DNA from 4 places in the Methylobacterium endophyticum genome. Region 3 is predicted to be linked to each of the others. Evidence: predicted binding sites of a transcription regulator. Region 3 holds the regulator's gene; each other region holds the start of a gene.
The links. The regulator LexA, encoded in region 3, represses DNA repair genes until DNA is damaged. The targets are predictions, from matches to a motif close to TGTTCNNNNTGTGTTCNG.
Positions count from the first base shown of each region.

Region 1 (3,187 bases), on a different contig from region 3:
CCCATGCCCGCGTGGCGCTCGCGGCCGGATCGCGGGAACTCGTCGACCGCATCAACGTGCGCGCGGCGACCCTCGACGCCATGCGCCGGGCGGTGCTGCGCCTGCGACTCGACGGGCCGGTGCTGGTCGACGGACGCGACGCCATCCCCGGCCTGAGCCAGCCCTGCCGGGCGGTGATCGGCGGCGACCGCCTCGTGCCGCAGATCGCGGCGGCCTCCATCGTCGCCAAGACCTTCCGGGACCGGCTGATGCGGGTGCTCGCCCGGCGCTACCCGGACTACGCCTGGGAGCGCAATGTCGGCTACGGCACCGCCGCCCACCGGGCCGGGCTGTTCGCGCGCGGGCGCAGCCCCCACCACCGCCTGACCTTCACGCGCGGGTTCGGAGCCCGGTAGATCAGAACAGCGAGAGCTGGGCGCGCGGAACCGTGAAGGCGGAGGCGTCGAGCCCGAGCCGTTCGGACGGATAGCCGAGCCGCTCCCGCGCCAGCCGCATCCGCCGCGCGATCAGCTCCGCATAGGCCCCCTCGCCCACCATCCGCCGGCCGAAGGCGGCATCGTAGACCTTGCCGCCCCGCGCCTGCCGGATCAGCGAGAAGACATGCTCCCGGCGTCCGGGGAAATGCTCGGCGAACCAGTCCGAGACGAGATCGTCGAGCTCGTGCGGCAGGCGCAGCAGGACATGGCTCGCCTCCCGCGCGCCGCAGGCCCGCGCCTCGGCGAGGATCGCCTCGATCTCGTGATCGTTCAGGGACGGGATGATGGGGGCCGCGATCACCATCACCGGGATGCCCGCCTCGCTCAAGGCGCGGATCGCCTCCAGGCGCCGGCGCGGATGCGGCGCGCGGGGCTCCATGCGGCGGGCGAGATCGGGGTCGAGGGTGGTGACGGACACCGCGACCTTGACGAGGTTCAGGGCCGCCATCTCCGACAGGATGTCGGCGTCGCGTACCACGAGGTTCGATTTCGTCACGATGCCGACGGGGTGGCGGAAGCGCAGCAGCACCTCCAGCACGCTCCGCGTGATGCGGTGGCTGCGCTCGATCGGCTGATAGGGATCCGTCGCGGTCCCGAGCGCGATGGTGCGCGGGGTGTAGCCCCGCGCCGACAGCTCCTTGGCCAGGAGCTTCGCGGCGTCGGGCTTGGCGAAGAGCCGCGTCTCGAAATCGAGCCCCGGCGAGAGCCCGACATAGGAATGGTTCGGCCGCGCGAAGCAGTAGATGCAGCCGTGCTCGCAGCCGCGATACGGGTTGATCGAGCGGTCGAAGGGGATGTCCGGCGAGGCGTTGCGGCTGATGATGCTGCGCGCCGCCTCCCGCGTCACCGTGGTGCGCAGCGGGCCCTCGGGCTCCGGCCTGTCCCAGCCGTCGTCGAAGGCGTCCGTCCGGGTCGCCTCGAAACGGCCGTCGGGATTGGCGGTGGCGCCGCGCCCGCGCCGCGTCCCGGCGGCCTTCTCGCTGGCGGCGAGGCGGCGCGGAGGGGGAGAGGATTCGGGATCGCGGCTCGGCATGGAAAAGAACATAACACGAACATTTGCGGCGAAGAATGCCGCAGCCGCCGGCAACCCCCAGGGATCGTGACGGCACGGCCGGCGAATGCGCGCGCGGGACGCGGATTTCTGTTCCTCAAGCCGAAATCCGGTTATGGGCGCGTATGATATCGGCTCTGACCTATATCGGCCGCCCGGCCGATCCGGATGCGATCGAACGGCTGGCCGACACCCTGAGCGCCCTCGTCGGCGGCGTCGCCGCCGGGCTCGTGGCCGATGCGGTGATCGTGACGGGCGCCGCGCACGAATCCGTCGTGACGGTCGCCGAGGGCACCGGGGCGACGCTGGTGGTGCGCGCCGGGGGCGCGAGCCCTTGGTCGGCCGGCGCCAGGGCGGCGCGGCGTGACTGGGTGCTCTGCCTCGATGCCGGGGACGTGCCGGCCGAGGGCTGGATCCGCACCCTCGACCGCTTCGTCAACACGGCCCGGCCGGAGGTCGCGCTGGCGCGCCTGCGCCGTCCTCACGCGGGCCTGCCCGCCCGCCTCGCCGCCCATGGCGAGGGGGTCATCGGCGTGAAGGGCGTGCGCGCGGGCGATCTCGTGCGCCGCGAGCGCCTCGTCGCCGGCCCGACCATGATGCCGCGCCTCAAGCCGCGCCTGCTGAACGCGAGGCTGGAACGCGCCTGATTTTCGGAGGCCGGTCGAACGGTCTTTTACGGTTTCGGGTCGTGCGTTCGGCGTCGCCCTGCGCCCCCTCTCCCTGCTGCGGGAGAGGGTGGCCCGCGAAGCGGGTCGGGAGAGGGGAGCGCCCTCTCCGGATACGGCGCTCCCCTCTCCCGACCCTCGCTGACGCGAGGGCCACCCTCCGCCGCAACGGGGGGAGGGAGACCTTCAGGCCGTGATCGAGGCGCCGCGGCGCAGGTGCTCGTCGAGGCGGGGCATTATCTCCACGAAGTTGCAGGGCCGGTGGCGGTAGTCGAGCTGCTGGGCGAGGATGCCGTCCCAGGCGTCGCGGCAGGCGCCGGGGGAGCCCGGCAGCACGAAGATGTAGGTCGCCCCCGCAACCCCGGCCGTCGCGCGCGACTGGAGGGTCGAGGTGCCGATCTTGTCGTAGGAGATGCGGTGGAAGACGGCGGAGAAGCCGTCCATGCGCTTCTCGAACAGGGGTTCGAGGGCCTCCGGCGTGACGTCGCGCCCGGTGAAGCCGGTGCCCCCGGTGGTGACGACCACGTCGATGCCCGGATCGCGCACCCAGCTCTCCACCTGCCGGCGGATCGCGTCGATCTCGTCGGGCACGATGGAGCGGGCCGCGAGCCGGTGGCCCGCCTCCGTGAGGCGCTGCTCCAGGGTGTCGCCCGAGCGGTCGTCGGCCCGCGAGCGCGTGTCGGACACGGTGAGCACGGCGATCGACAGCGGCACGAAGGCGCGGGCGGTGTCCTGCGGCGGGGCCATGTCACTCTCCGGTCCTGACGTGGGACGGAGCATAGGGGGCCGGGGAGCGTCCGTCATCGCGGCAAGACGCTCTTCATCTCTGCCTGCGATGCTTCGCGCCGTCGAGGCACGGTCCTTCCAGCGTGACACGTCCACCCGAATCGTCCTCGCCGGGAGCGTTGCCCGACGCCCACGGCGTCGCCGGCTGGCCTCACGGCGACCCGGAGCCGGCGCTCCCGAGACCCGGCACCCTGCCGGACGGGTCGGCA
Region 1 is NZ_JBNHES010000001.1:342,748-345,934, forward strand. It holds gene ACP56T_RS01570 (ribonuclease HII) at 1-395, shown strand, start outside; gene ACP56T_RS01575 (PA0069 family radical SAM protein) at 397-1,509, opposite strand; gene ACP56T_RS01580 (hypothetical protein) at 1,653-2,174, shown strand; gene moaB (molybdenum cofactor biosynthesis protein B) at 2,379-2,939, opposite strand; gene ACP56T_RS01590 (glycosyltransferase) at 3,062-3,187, shown strand, end outside.
Region 1: a site for LexA is predicted at 1,514-1,531, ahead of ACP56T_RS01575 (PA0069 family radical SAM protein). Genes of this name have one in related genera too.

Region 2 (3,187 bases), on a different contig from region 3:
TTCGCGCGCCTCGTCGAGGACCGCGACGCGCAGCAGCGTGCGCTTCCTCGGGTCCATGGTGGTCTCCTTGAGCTGCGCGGGCATCATCTCGCCCAGGCCCTTGAAGCGGCCGATCTCGACCTTGCCGGCCTTGAAGACGCTTTTGATCAGCCGCTCCTTGTCGGCGTCGTCGCGGGCATAAGCCGTCTTCGTACCCTGCTGGAGCCGGTAGAGGGGCGGGATCGCGAGATAGAGATGCCCCTTGTCCACGAGCTTGGGCATCTGCCGGTAGAAGAAGGTGATCAGCAGCGAGGCGATATGGGCACCGTCGACATCGGCGTCCGTCATGATGATGACCTTCTCGTAGCGAAGGTCCTCCTCGCGGTAGTGGTTGCCGGTGCCGCAGCCGAGCGCCTGGGTCAGGTCGCCGATGAGCTGGTTGGCGCCGAGCTTGTCCCGGCTCGCGGAGGCGACGTTCAGGATCTTGCCGCGCAACGGAAGGATCGCCTGGGTCGCGCGGTCGCGCGCCTGCTTGGCCGAGCCGCCCGCCGAGTCGCCCTCGACGATGAAGATCTCCGAGCCGGCCGTGCCGGCGGCCGAGCAGTCGGCGAGCTTGCCGGGAAGCCTGAGCTTGCGGGTCGCCGACTTGCGGGCGACCTCCTTCTCCTGGCGCCGGCGCAGGCGCTCGTCGGCGCGCTCGATCACCCAGTCGAGGAGCTTGTTGGCCTGGGCGGGGGAGGCGGCGAGCCAGTGGTCGAAGGCGTCGCGGATCGCCGTCTCGACGATGCGCGAGGCTTCCACCGTGGCGAGCTTGTCCTTGGTCTGGCCCTGGAACTCGGGCTCGCGGATGAAGACCGAGAGCATGGAGGCGCAGGTCGCCATGACGTCGTCGGTGGTCACCGCCGTCATGCGCTTGGCCTGGTTCACGCGCTCGGCATGCTCGCGCAGGGCGCGGAGCAGGGCCACCCGCAACCCCGCCTCGTGGGTGCCGCCCTCCGGCGTCGGGATCGTGTTGCAGTAGGACGAGGAGACGCCGTCGTCCTGGACCATCCAGGCCACCGCCCATTCGAGCGAGCCGTGGCCGCCCTGCTTCGTCACCTTGCCGGAGAAGATCGCGTCGGTGACGAGCTCCTTGCCCTCGATGTCGCGGGCGAGATAGTCGCGCAGGCCGCCGGGGAAGCGGTGCACGGCCTCCGCCGGCACGCCCTCGAGCCCCTCGACGAGCGACGGCGCGCAGCGCCAGCGGATCTCGACCCCGCCGAAGAGATACGCCTTCGAGCGGGCCATCTTGAAGAGGCGGCGCGGGTCGAACTTCAGCGAGCCGAAGATCTCCGCGTCGGGGTGGAAGCGCACCCGCGTGCCGCGCCGGTTCTGCACCCGGCCGACCGTCTCCAGCCCCCCCTGCGCATGGCCGCGCGAGAAGGTCTGGCGGTAGAGGGTCTGGTTGCGCGCGACCTCGACCTCCAGCCTGTCGGAGAGGGCGTTCACCACCGAGATGCCGACGCCGTGCAGGCCGCCCGAGGTCTCGTAGACCTTCGAATCGAACTTTCCGCCCGCATGCAGCGTGGTCATGATGACCTCGAGCGCCGACTTGCCCGGGAATTTCGGGTGCGGGTCCACGGGGATGCCGCGCCCGTTGTCGGTGACGACGAGGGCGCCGTCCTCTTCGAGCTCGACCTCGATGAAGGTGGCGTGGCCAGCCACCGCCTCGTCCATGGAGTTGTCGATCACCTCGGCGAAGAGGTGGTGCAGCGCCCGCTCGTCGGTGCCGCCGATATACATGCCGGGGCGGCGCCGGACCGGCTCCAGCCCCTCCAGAACCTCGATGGCGGAGGCATCGTAGCCGGCTTCCGCCTCGCCGGGCACCGGGGCGACGGGGGGGGCGGCAGCGCGGCGGCGCTCGCCCGGCGCGGGGGTGCCGGCCGCCTGGGTCGTCGCCTTGGCCGCCTTCGCGGAACCGAACAGGTCTCGGGCCGGGTCGCTCACGCGGTCCGCCTCGCGCTCGGGTCTTGGTTTGGCCGCATGCGCTGTCATCCGCCCACGATATCGGAACACATCGGGAACGGATAGAGCATCCGCTCCATATCCGCCCGCGCCCGAGCATCGCACGGGTGCGAGGCGGCTGTCAGCCGGCGGCCGGCGCACGGCCCCCGAGCGTGGCGAACCGGGCACAGTGCGCGCCCGCCGACGAATCCGGCGGAACCGATCGCCAGCTCGGCCGTTCAGCCCTCGCAGACGTGGCCAGCCGCAGGCAGGACCACGCCCGAAACGCGAGGGGAGACGCCGTGAGCCACGCAGCCATCGAAGCGCGCCATCTCATGCTCTCGCGGATCGAGCGGGCCGCCGGCGAGTCGTTCGGCTGCGCGCAGGAGGCCGTCGCCGCGACGCAGGCGCGCTTCCTCAACGGCACCGCCGTCGCGGTGGCGACCCTCGCCACCGCCATCGCCGCCACGATCACCTATCTGGTCTGATCGCGACGGCGCCGCGGGGTTCAGCCCGCCGCCTTCTTCGGCCCGGCCTTGGGCTTGGCCGCCGTCTTCGCCTTTGTCGACGTCTTGCGCGGCGCGGCCTTCTTCGCCGGAGCCGCCGTGTCGTCCTCGGAGGCGGCCTTGCGGGGGGTGAGCTTGCGCTTGGGCGTGTTGCGCGTGGTCTTCTTGCCCCCGCCCGAGGCGCGCTTGGCGTTCACCAGCCCGATGGCGTCTTCGAGCGTCAGGGATTCCGCGCTCATGGATTTCGGCAGGGTCGCGTTGACCTCGCCGTCGGTGACGTAGGCGCCGTAGCGTCCGGCCTTGACCACGAGATCGCGGCCGGACGCCTCGTCCTTGCCGATGGCGCGGCCGGGATCGCCGGCCGGGCGCCCGCCGCGCCCGCCGCCCTGCTCCTTGGCGACGATGAGATCGATGGCGCGGTTGGCGCCGACCTCGAGGATGTCGTCGTCCCGGCCGATATTGGCGTAGGTCCGCCCGTGCTGGACGTAAGGGCCGTAGCGGCCGATGCCGGCGAGGATCGGCTCGCCGCTCTCCGGGTGGCGCGCGATCTCCTTCGGCAAGGCGAGGAGCTTGAGGGCCTTCTCCAGATCGAGGGAGGCGGGCGTCGTTCCGGGCGGCAGGGAGGAGCGCTTCGGCTTCTCCGCGCCCTTCTCGGCAGACGCCTCGCCAAGCTGGATGAACGGCCCGAAGCGGCCGTCGCGCACGGTGACGGGCAGCCC
Region 2 is NZ_JBNHES010000018.1:414-3,600, forward strand. It holds gene parE (DNA topoisomerase IV subunit B) at 1-1,965, opposite strand, end outside; gene ACP56T_RS17930 (hypothetical protein) at 2,265-2,450, shown strand; gene topA (type I DNA topoisomerase) at 2,471-3,187, opposite strand, start outside.
Region 2: a site for LexA is predicted at 2,027-2,044, ahead of parE (DNA topoisomerase IV subunit B). Genes of this name have one in related genera too.

Region 3 (3,187 bases):
TCGCCACCTCTCCCAGGCGCGCGGCGCAAGCCCGTAGCAACCGCCAAGCGGCGCAACAAGTACGATCCCCGTTAAGCGCTCCACGCCACCACGAGCCCACCGATCCTCCTGAGCCGTGGTCGTACGAACCTGCGGAGGCCGCCCCGAAGGGGTTACTCCGAACTTTGCCGGCCAACCTGCAACCTTGTCGTCTCGATCTCCGGCCTGCACATGGTGCTGGCGGCGGGGGTGGTGTTCTGGCTGGTGCGGGCCGGGCTCGCCCTGGTGCCGTTCCTCGCCCTGTCGTGGCCGATCAAGAAGATCGCCGCCGCCGTGGCGATGGCGGGCGTGACCGCCTACTGCGTCTTCTCGGGCTGGGACATCGCGGCCGAGCGCTCGCTCGTGATGACGCTGATCATGCTCGGCGCGATCCTCGTCGACCGGCCGGCGGTGAGCATGCGCAACCTCGCCCTCGCGGCGCTCGTCGCGCTCGCCCGCGAGCCGGAGGGCCTGCTCGGCCCAAGCTTCCAGATGTCCTTCGGCGCGGTGGCCGGGCTGATCGCCTGCGCGCGGCTCATCGACGGGCGCTTCCTGGCGAGGGAAGGCGCCGGCCGGATTGGCCGAACGGTCCGCCTCGCCGCGTCGGCGGTGCTGGGCACGCTCCTGACCACCCTGGTGGCGCAGATCGCCACGGCGCCCTTCGCCACCTACCACTTCCAGAACATCCAGCCCTTCGGCCTCGTCGGAAACGCCCTGACCCTGCCGCTCGTGTCGCTTGCCGTGATGCCGGCGGCGGTGCTCGGCATCCTCGCCTATCCCTTCGCCCTCGACCGGCCCGTTTGGTGGCTGATGGGGCTCGCGGTCAAAGGCATGCTGGCGATCTCGGCCTGGATCGCCGGATTCTCGCAGGCGGTGGTGGTCGTCCCCGCCTTCGGCACGGCCGCGCTCCTGCTGCTCGCGGCCGGGTTGCTGCTCGCGACCCTTCCGATCTCGGGCCTGCGCTGGCTGGCGCTCGCGCCGACCCTGCTGGGGCTCGGCCTCGCCGCCGGTCCAGTCCGCCAGGACGTCTATGTCGACCGGCAGGGCAGCGGCGCGGCCGCGCGGGGGGCGGACGGGCGCCTCGTCGCGCTCGGCCGGCCCTCCGCCTTCGTGCTGGAGCAATGGCTGCGTGCCGACGGGGACGGCCGCCGCCCGGCGGATGCCTTCGCCGCCGCAAACTGCGACCGGCTCGGCTGCAACGCGGCGGATGCGGAGGGCCGCGTCGTCGCCTTCGTCCGCGACAGGCGCGCCTTCCCGGAGGATTGTTCGCGCGCGGACATCGTGATCACGCCGCGCCCCGCTCCGTCATCCTGCGCGGCGTCTCTCGTGATCGATCGCGCCATCCTCGCGTCGCGCGGCGCCGTCGCGATCCGGTGGGCACCGGAGGGCGCGATCGTCACCGGGAGCCGCGATGCCGATGGCGCGGGCCGCCCCTGGCGATCCAAGACGCCCGCCGCCGCCGCTCCTCCCGCCGCCGAGGGGCGCCCCATGACGCCCGCCGCCGCTCTACCTGCCGTTTCCCCGTCCGCCACATCGGAGGCGGCGTCCGACGCTCCCGAGCCGGACGACGCACCCGTGGAGCCGCTTCAGTAGCGCCGCACCAGGCTGACGAGCCGCCCCTGGATGCTGACGCGGTCGGGCCCGAGCACGCGGGTCTCGTAGGCGGGGTTGGCGGCCTCGAGGGCGATGGAAGAGCCGCGCCGGCGCAGGCGCTTCAGCGTCGCCTCCTCGTCGTCGATCAGCGCGACGATGATGTCGCCGGTATTGGCCGTGTCCTGCTTGCGGATGACCACGAGATCGCCGTCGAGAATGCCGGCCTCGATCATCGAATCGCCCCGCACCTCGAGGGCGTAGTGTTCCCCGCTCGTCAGGAAGTCCGGCGAGAGGGTGATCGCGTGGCTCTGGTTCTGGATCGCCGAGATCGGCGTACCGGCCGCGATCCGCCCCATCACCGGGATGCTCACGGAGCGCCCGTCCGCGTCCGCCACCTGCACGCTCGGGGGAGACGGGGGAGCGGCCTTGGCGCGTCCCCCCTCGACCACGCTCGGCGTGAAGCGGCGCACCCCTGCCGGCGCCGCCGACGGTGCGGGGGTTGGAGAAACCGGCATGCGGCCGAGGCTTTCCGGCATGCGGATCACCTCGATGGCCCGCGCCCGGTTCGGCAGGCGGCGCAGGAACCCGCGCTCCTCCAGGGCCGTGATAAGCCGGTGGATGCCCGATTTCGACTTGAGGTCGAGGGCGTCCTTCATCTCGTCGAAGGACGGCGGAACCCCGCTCTCCTGCATGCGCTCCTGGATGAAGCGGAGGAGATCGAGCTGCTTACGGGTCAACATCGTCGGTCTGCCCCTTTCGGCGAACCGGCGCGGCGCACGGTCGCGGAAACAAATCACGAACACGTTAAGCGTTCCTGAAGTGTTCCGCAAGGCGGTCGGCGGCCGCTTTTTGGGGCGGAAATCGCTAATTGGCGGCGGGCTTGTCAGAGATATTTGGCGGCGGACCGCAAAAACATGATCTCCGACAATGGATTAGAGGGCGCGCAATTGGTAACCCTCAGCACTACGACGGCGCGCCGCCAATTTAAGGTAACATGTTGTTCTTGCACAACATCCTTGTAACCCATCAGACGTCATCTGCTGTCCTTGTAACCCCTTTGTAACCCTCAGGTGTCTCCTCACCCGCCTCTGGGCCGTACACTCGGCGCATCTCGGTTCGAAAACGTCTGAACGCCTCCCAAAACTTCAAGTCAGCTTTCAGAGGACCAAGGTCAAGATCAAGGTTGAGGTGATTATACTGCTGTATGCCTAGAATACAGTAGCTAAAGTCCAGTTTTTTCTCGAAATGAAGAGCTAATATTTCTGAATAAGGAACCCGGTTTCGACGTCTCCAGGTCGTGATGGTTGACTTAGATACGGCGAATAAGCGCGCCAAATCTATATCGCGCTTTAGGCCGGTCATGATCCGAACCCGATCGAGGACAGCATCTGCTGTCACCGCCCCCATGCTTTGAGGGGGGGAATGCGCGATCTGGCCCCTTGTGTCAGAAGTTGACAAAATGCGTCCATGGTTTGCATATTGCGCCCTCACGAGTTTGCGAGGGTGGGTATGAAGGACACATTACCCGACATCCGAGGGTCATTCGAGGCCGAAGGGATCAGCATTCGGGAATGGG
Region 3 is NZ_JBNHES010000036.1:2,345-5,531, reverse strand. It holds gene ACP56T_RS21585 (hypothetical protein) at 1-75, shown strand, start outside; partial or broken gene ACP56T_RS21580 (ComEC/Rec2 family competence protein) at 187-1,611, shown strand; gene lexA (transcriptional repressor LexA) at 1,605-2,351, opposite strand; gene ACP56T_RS21570 (helix-turn-helix domain-containing protein) at 2,638-3,018, opposite strand; gene ACP56T_RS21565 (DNA-binding protein) at 3,079-3,187, shown strand, end outside.

Region 4 (3,187 bases), on a different contig from region 3:
AGAAGCCGCCGACGAGACGGCCGACGCGGGCCTCGAACTGCTCGGCGATCTGCGCCATCGCGGCGCGGCGGCCGGCATCGGCCTCCTGGCGGGCGACCGCGTCGCGGGCGCGCTCCTCGAGGGCGCGGCTCTTCAGCCCCTCGCGGAACGCGGCAACGGCGCCCGCGATGTCGCCGATCTCGTCGGCGCGGCCCTGTCCGGCGATGGGCGCCTCCAGATCCCCCGAGGCGAGGCGCTCCATGGAGGCAGTCAGCGCCTTCAGCGGGCGCGAGACCGAGCGGGCCAGCAGCAGGACGAGGATCACGAAGCCCACCGCGACGGGGAGACCGATCTTGACCATGGACAGGATCGTGTCGCGCAGCTCCGCGTCGACGTCATCGATGTAGATGCCGGTCCCGAGCGCCCAGTCCCATTCCGGAACGCTGGCCACATAGCTGAGCTTGGGCGAGTTCACGTCCTGGCCGGGCTTGGGATTGGCGTATTCGATATAGCCCTTGCCGCTGCGGGCGGTCTCGATGATCGCGCGGGCGACATAGAAGCCGGACGGGTCGCGCACGTCCCAGCGGTTCACGCCGAGATAGTCCTTGCGGATATGGACCACCGGCGTTCCGGTGTTGTCGTAGACGAAGATGTAGTTCGCCCCGTCGTAGCGCATCTCCTTGAGGATCGCGATCGCCTGGGCCTTCGCTTCCGCCGCCGGGAGGGCGCCGGAGCGGGCGCGCTCCACGAGCGGACGGATCGAGGAGAGCGCCGTCTCGACCACATGGCGCACCTGCTGCTGCTTCTGCTGCATCAGGCGGCCGCGGAACTCATAGAGCGACAGCCCGAGCATGAGCGCCAGGACCGCCCCGGCGAGGACGGCGACGGAGAGAAAGCGTCGGGCGACGGTGAACGTGAAGCGGGGCATGCGGGTATCCGTCCATCTCCGGGGCGATGGCGGAACCGGCGTCAACCTCTCATGAGGGGCGGGCACAGCGGGTCGGATACCATCCCGGCGAGAATTCGTCGGTGACGGTTAAGGTTTGGTATCGGTACGTGCTCGAAATTTAGTCTCGCGAAAGCGGATATGCTGAAAAACGGCACGCCTGCTTCCGATGGTCGCATGTTCGACGTCGCCCTAGCGCCCGGAAGACCGGACAGTGCCAACGCAGCACGAACTCACGCGACCGCAGGACGCGCCGGAGCACATCCCGCAGATATCACTTCGGATTCTCCGTCCCGATAGACGGCAAAACAATGGTCGAGAGCCCGTCGAATGCTTCGAGGCGCCCGACGCACTCCAGGGACGGCCGTCATGCCTCTTTCACCGCGCGGCGATGTCCTCGCCGTGGGGAAAGCTAGAACGGGATGTCGTCGTCGAGGTCGTAGTTGCCGCGCGAGCCGCCGCCGCTGCTCGACGCGGCCGGGCGGCGCTCGCCGCCCTGGGAGCGGCCGCCGCCATACTCACGGTCGCCGCCGCGATCCCCGCCACGGTCGCCGCCACGATCTCCACCACGTCCGATCTGGCCGCCGCCGTCCTCGTCGGGCACGGAATCGCCGCCGCCGCGCCCGTCGAGGATCGTCATCTCGCCGCGGAAGCGCTGGAGCACCACCTCGGTGGTGTACTTCTCGACGCCCGACTGATCGGACCATTTGCGCGTCTGGAGCTGGCCCTCGATATAGACCTTCGAGCCCTTGCGCAGATACTGCTCGGCCACGCGGGCGAGGTTCTCGTTGTAGATCACCACCGAGTGCCACTCGGTCTTTTCCTTGCGCTCGCCCGACATCTTGTCCTTCCAGGACTCCGACGTCGCGATGCGCAGGTTGACCACCGGATCGCCCGACGAGAGCCGGCGGGTCTCGGGGTCGCGCCCCAGGTTGCCCACCAGGATCACCTTGTTCACGCTGCCCGCCATCGCTCTCTCCTCGCCGTCGATCTCACAGGGCCGGTCAGGGCCGGGCGCCGTTTCTGAGCCGCCCCGACCGCGACCGCAACCGTCTCGGGAGGGCTGTCCCCGGCCAAGTGGACGAGCCGGTCCGAATTCGAATGTTCTATGATTGTTCCATCCGGCTCGCAAGCCGGGTGAGACGCGGAAGCGGGCGGCGCGGACTGCGGGAGCGCCGTACGGATCCCCGCTCCATGGCCCGACGTTGTCCCGGTCGAACGAAGGAAAGGTCGAAGCGATGGGTGATCGGGCGAGATGTCTCGGGGTACCGTTGGGCGTCCTGCTCTCCCTGGCGGTGGCCGGGCCCTCGCCGGGGACCGCCGCGCCGGACGATCCGCTCGCGGCCTATCGCTGGCGCTCGCGGGTCCTCGTCCTGTCGGCTCCCACGGCCGCCGACGATCGGCTGGGCACGCAGAGATCCCTTCTGAACGCCGTCCCCGGCGAGCGCAGCGAGCGCGATCTGGTGACGCTCGAGGCGGTGGGGGCGGACGTCGCGGCGCAGGCGCTCCGGCATCGGCTCGGCCTTCCCGCCGACCGCTTCACCGCCGTGCTCGTCGGCAAGGACGGGGGCGCCAAGCTCGTGTCGGACACGCCGATTTCCTCCGCCCGGCTGTTTCGCGTCATCGACGCGATGCCCATGCGGCAGGACGAGCGCCGCAACGGCGGAACGAAGTAGCCGGCGGGACGAAACGCGAAAGGGCCGCCCATCCAGGGCGGCCCCTCTCGCGTCGGGTCGATCCGAGCCGAGCGTCAGTAGCAGCGCTGAACCAGGACCCGGCGATAGCCGTAGGGCGTCCAGCGCACGCGCGGCACGGTGTAGCAGCCGCCGCCATAGCCGTAATCGTAGCCGTAGGCGGCCGGGGCGTAACCGTATCCGTAGGCGGGATAGCCGTAGCCATAGCCGCCGTAGAGGCCGCCCACGGCCAGGCCGAGCCCCAGTCCGCCGAGCCCGTAGCCGAGGCCGCGCCCGTAGCCGCCGCGATATCCCCATCCCCCGCGATGGCCCCAGCCGCCGCCGAAGCCCGCGCCGCGATAGCCGCCGAACCCACGGAATCCGCCGCCGAATCCACCGCCGTGGAAGCCGCCGCCGTGAAACCCGCCGCCGCCGAAACCGCGTGCCTCGGCGGTGGCCGGAAGCATCGCCAGGGTGCCGGCCATCAGCGCCGATCCGAGAAGAAGCCGCTTCATCACACGTTCTCCGAACAAGCCACGCCCCCCGATGCCCTTCAAACGCCCGGCCCCCGAAAACAGTTCTGGTCGCC
Region 4 is NZ_JBNHES010000001.1:230,899-234,085, forward strand. It holds gene ACP56T_RS01015 (methyl-accepting chemotaxis protein) at 1-907, opposite strand, end outside; gene ssb (single-stranded DNA-binding protein) at 1,338-1,895, opposite strand; gene ACP56T_RS01025 (DUF4174 domain-containing protein) at 2,164-2,601, shown strand; gene ACP56T_RS01030 (hypothetical protein) at 2,676-3,113, opposite strand.
Region 4: a site for LexA is predicted at 2,028-2,045, ahead of ssb (single-stranded DNA-binding protein). Genes of this name have one in related genera too.